Regions from separate parts of the Kocuria sp. CPCC 205258 genome, predicted to be linked through region 2. Evidence: predicted binding sites of a transcription regulator. Region 2 holds the regulator's gene; the other holds the start of a gene.

Region 1 (2,391 bases), on a different contig from region 2:
GCCCCGAGTCCGCGTGGATCAACCTCGCGGCCCTCGGGGACGGGCTGCTGGTCTTCGGCACGAACGAGCGCAGCCGCAAGTACGCCAACCTCCTCGCCGATCCCCGGGTCTCCCTCGTGGTGGTCTCCGGGACGGGCCAGGAGTTCCAGCTCGAGGGCGAGGCCGCCGTGCTGGAGGGCTCCGCCGCGCAGGACGCCGGCGAGGTGCTGGAGTCCCGGCACCCGGGGGCCACGGACAAGGACAGCACCCGGCTCGTGGCGGTGCGCCCCCGCTGGGCGCGGTTCGTCGACATCGCCGCCGATCCCCCCGTCCGGGAGGAGTTCTCGCTCTGAGCCGGTCACAGAAGAGGCCCGGAACCCGCATCGCGGGTTCCGGGCCTCTTCCACGGCCTGGTGCCGGGTCCTGTTCGTGCCGGCGTCCCCTCCGGCGTCCCCCGGTCCGGAGCGCCCGCCGGGCTCAGACGTAGTCCGTCTCGGGGACCCAGCGGTTGAAGTCGAGCGTCAGGTAGAGCGCGAGCGCCGCCGCGTTGTCCTCGGCGATCCGCAGGCTGACCTGGTCGTAGCCGTTGTCGTAGAGGGTGCCCATGGCGCAGCGCACCAGCTGCTCGGCCAGGCCCTGGCGGCGGCGGGAGGCCGCCGTGAACAGCTCGAAGATGTAGGGGACGTCGGGGAGGTCGTCGCCGACCCGCCGGGACAGCACGAGCGCGGCGGCCACCACGGTCCCGTCGTCGTCGACCACCACCGGCGAGGCCTCGGGCAGGAAGGGCCCGTACTCCCCGTCGAAGACTCCCCGGATCACCTGGCGGGCCTCCTCCAGACTGGAGACCCCGCCCTGCTCGTAGGAGGAGTAGTAGAGCTGGGCGAGGCTCTCGGCGTCCTCCGGGCCGGACGGACGCAGATTCACCGCGGGCTTCTTGGTGTTCGCCGCGGTGTGGGCGATCAGCGTGATGGTTCCGGTCATGGAAGGCCTCCGTGAGGTCGACGCCGGCTGCTCCGGCGGGGCGGACGAGGGACAGGGGACGTCCGGGCGGGCCGCGCAGGGCAGGCCCTCCGTGCATTCAGCGTATCCATTTCGCTGGGCTTGTCCATGCTTCGCCGCCCTCGATCGCAAAAGTGAACGGCCAGGTCGGAACGGGGACTTTACGGGAACACCTGTTCCTTTTCCGTGCTCTTCCGGGTTAGCGTGTCGTACAGGTGTTCTAGCTTCCAGGGAACAGGGCGCACCGGGGACGGGCGCCGGGCCGAGGGAGAGAGGAGCCGTCGTGGGTTTCCTGACGGAGAGCGTCGACGTGGACTGCGACACGGACGGGGTGCCGGTGGGCGTTCGCTGGCGCGGGCGGGACTACCAGGTGGCCCAGGGCCCCGTGCGCTGGTACGAGCGCCGCGCCTGGTGGTCCGAGGACGCGCGGCTGCCCAAGGACCGGGGGATCGGTGCGGTGGACCAGCAGATGTGGCGGGTCCAGGTGCAGCTGAACACCCGCTCCGAGCTGCTGACCCTCGAGCTCGTCCACACCCTCGACACCGGGCGCTGGCGGCTGCTCGCCGCCACGAGCGCCTCGGGGATCCGCGTGGTGCGCTGCGCGTAGGGCCGCCGCGGTGCACCCTCCCACTGGAGGTGCATAGGATCGTCGGTGGAGACCGCACCGCAGAAAGTGAGGGAGCACCCGTGAGACTCGGCACCGTGCGACGAGACGGCACCACCCAGGCCTTCCGGCAGGAGGACGGGCGGACCGTCTACCTCCCCGTCCCCGACGTCGGGGCCCTCCTCGCCGGGGGCGACCTGCGGCTGCCGGGGGAGCCGGGCCCCGCGCCGGCCCCGGAGGACCTGGCGACGCCCGTCCTGCGCCCGGGCAAGATCCTGTGCGCCGGGCTGAACTTCTACGACCACGCGGAGGAGGTCGGCCAGGAGATCCCGGAGCACCCCACGATCTTCGCGAAGTACGCCACCGCACTCATCGGCCCCACCGACCCCATCGCCATGCCGGAGGAGTCCGAGAAGATCGACTGGGAGGCCGAGCTCACCGTGGTGATCGGCTCGCCCCTGCGCCACGCCACGCCGGACCAGGCGCGGGCCGCGATCGCCGGGTACACCATCATGAACGACATCTCGGTGCGGGACTGGCAGGGCCGGACCTCCGAGTGGTTCCAGGGCAAGAACTTCGACCGCACCACCCCGGTGGGCCCCGTGGTGGTCACCCCCGACGAGATCGACCCCGAGGCGGGACTGGCGATCCGCTGCACCGTGGACGGCGTGCGGCACCAGGACTCCGGCACCGACCGGATGATCTTCTCCGCCGTGGAGCTGGTCGAGTACCTCAGCCGGTTCCTGACCCTCGAGCCAGGGGACCTCGTGGCCTGCGGCACTCCCGCCGGCGTGGGCCTGGCCCAGAAG
Region 2 (2,391 bases):
GCCGCCGGCGCCCTCGGCCTGCGGGGCGAGGGCGCCCCGCGCTGGGAGGGCGTGGACGTCGGCAGCCCGTTCGACTACCCGAAGCAGGGCATCCTCTACCTCGCCAAACACCTGGAGAAGCCCGGCCGCCGGCTCACGGAGGCCCAGCTGGACGAGATGCTGGCCCTGCTGGAGGCCTCCAGGGGCGGGGCCCTCGGGCTCTTCTCCTCCCGCCGGGCGGCGGAGGAGGCGGCCGAGGCGCTGCGCGGGCGCACCGACCTGCCGATCCTGTGCCAGGGGGAGTCCTCGCTCGCGGGACTCGTCCAGGAGTTCACCGACGACCCGTCCACGAGCCTGTTCGGCACGATGAGCCTGTGGCAGGGCGTCGACGTCCCGGGGGCCTCGTGCCGGCTCGTGATGATCGACCGGATCCCCTTCCCGCGCCCGGACGACCCGCTGGCGAGCGCCCGCAGCCGCGCCGCGGAACGGGCCGGCGGCAACGGGTTCATGTCCGTGTCCGCGACGCACGCGGCCGTGCGGCTCGCCCAGGGGGCCGGGCGGCTCATCCGCGCGGGCGGTGACCGGGGCGTCGTGGCGATCCTGGACTCCCGGATCGCGACCGCCCGCTACGGCGGCTTCCTCCGCGGGTCCCTGCCGCCGCTGTGGACCACCACGGACCGCCAGGTGGTGCTCGGCGCCCTGCAGCGGCTCTCCGTGGACTGAGCACGTCCCGCTGCCGCCCGGGGTCTGCCCGGACCGCGCCGGGCCCGCACGGGGTGCGGACAGCAGGGTGTCCGGACGGCGGCCGGCCCGGACGGCAACGGGCCCCCCGCCGGCGGCGGAGGGCCCGGGTCCCGGGCGTGCGGCGGCTCAGAGGCTGCGCAGCACCGAGACGACCTTGCCCATCACGGTGGCGTGGTCGCCGAGGATCGGCTCGTAGCGCGTGTTCTGCGGCAGCAGCCAGGTGTGGCCGTCCCGCTGGCGGAAGGTCTTGACCGTGGCCTCGTCGTCGAGCAGGGCGGCCACGATGTCACCATTGTCGGCGGCGCTCTGCCGGCGCACCACCACCCAGTCGCCGTCGCAGATCGCGGCGTCGATCATCGAGTCGCCCTTGACGCGTAGCATGAACAGCTCGCCGTGCCCGACCAGCTGGCGGGGCAGCGCGAGGACGTCCTCCACGGACTGCTCGGCCGTGATCGGCCCGCCGGCGGCGATGTGGCCCACCAGGGGGACCATCGTCACGTCCGCCGAGGTGGACAGCTCGGCCACGGCATTCTGGGCGGCGGGACGAGCGGTCCGACCCGTCGGTGCCGCCGGGGCCTCCTCCGACGGCTCGGCGGACTCCGCCCCGGCGGTCCCGCGCAGCTGCAGGGGAGTGAGCACCTCCATGGCCCGCGGGCGCTTGGGGTCGCGGCGCAGATAGCCCAGCTTCTCGAGCTGGGCGAGCTGGTGGGTGACGCTGGAGAGCGAGGCCAGGCCCACGAGGTCCCCGATCTCCCGCATGGACGGCGGATAGCCGTGCTCGGCGATGGAGCGCTGGATGGCCTCGAGGATGGTGCGCTGGCGCACGGTGAGCCCGCGGCTGCGCGAGCGTGCCCCGGGGCGGGCGCCCCGGGCGCGGGGCTCCTCGGGGGTGGGGGGCTGGGCCATGGGAGCGTCGTCCTTTCCCGTCCGGCTGCAGGTGCCGCAGCCGGTCTGCGCGGTCCCGGTTCCGATGTCGGACCCGGGTGGTTCGATGGGTCCCGGTCGGCAGGCGCAGGGGGTCCGCAGCGCGCGCCGGCCGGGGGCCCGAACCTGTCCTCAGCCTAGGCGACACGCCGTGTGTGTTCAAACATATGTACGACTCGCTGTCGACAGCATTCGCAGACACGTGCTAGACATGGGTCATCGGTATTCGAAAGTATGTTCGATCGAATGGAGGCCCGCGAGGGTCGTCGACCGGACCGGTGTTCGAGATCGCCCGCTCCGTGCGGGAACGTCAAGGAGTTCATGTCATGAGTGCCAGTGCCACCCTCACCGCCGTCGTCGCCCGCCGCCGCGAGTCCGCAGGATCCGCCCGGGGGCTCGGCCGTGCGCTCCGGCGGGCCCGTCCCGCCCGCTCCGCGTCCCGCACCCCGCTGACCCTGACCCGCCGCGGCCGCCTGGTGTTCCTGGGGCTGCCCGTCCTGGCCGGCTCCGCCGCCCTGGTGGTGCTCGCCGTGATCTTCCTCGTCCCCTCGACGGCCACGGCCACGAGCGCACCCGTCCCGGGCCCCGGGACCGAGCGGACCACCGTGTTCCCCGGGCAGAGCCTGTGGGAGCTCGCCGTGGCGGCCGGCCCGGACCGGGATCCGCGGGAAGTCATGGACGAGATCGTGGAGCTCAACGACCTGGACAGCTCCGTGCTCGTGGCCGGCCAGCTCCTCGAGGTCC

The links. Region 2 encodes LexA, which represses DNA repair genes until DNA is damaged. Its sites were predicted from a motif close to TCGAACANNTGTTCGA; they were not measured.
Region 1: the regulator LexA is predicted to act here: its motif matches at 1,186-1,201, upstream of RF644_RS07845 (DUF6504 family protein).

Annotation. Positions count from the first base shown of each region.
Region 1 is NZ_JAVKPS010000003.1:395,354-397,744, reverse strand. Features, by position in the region: gene RF644_RS07855 (pyridoxamine 5'-phosphate oxidase family protein) at 1-332, shown strand, start outside; gene RF644_RS07850 (GNAT family N-acetyltransferase) at 457-960, opposite strand; gene RF644_RS07845 (DUF6504 family protein) at 1,262-1,585, shown strand; gene RF644_RS07840 (fumarylacetoacetate hydrolase family protein) at 1,666-2,391, shown strand, end outside.
Region 2 is NZ_JAVKPS010000010.1:73,349-75,739, forward strand. Features, by position in the region: gene RF644_RS15295 (ATP-dependent DNA helicase) at 1-702, shown strand, start outside; gene lexA (transcriptional repressor LexA) at 850-1,629, opposite strand; gene RF644_RS15305 (LysM peptidoglycan-binding domain-containing protein) at 1,974-2,391, shown strand, end outside.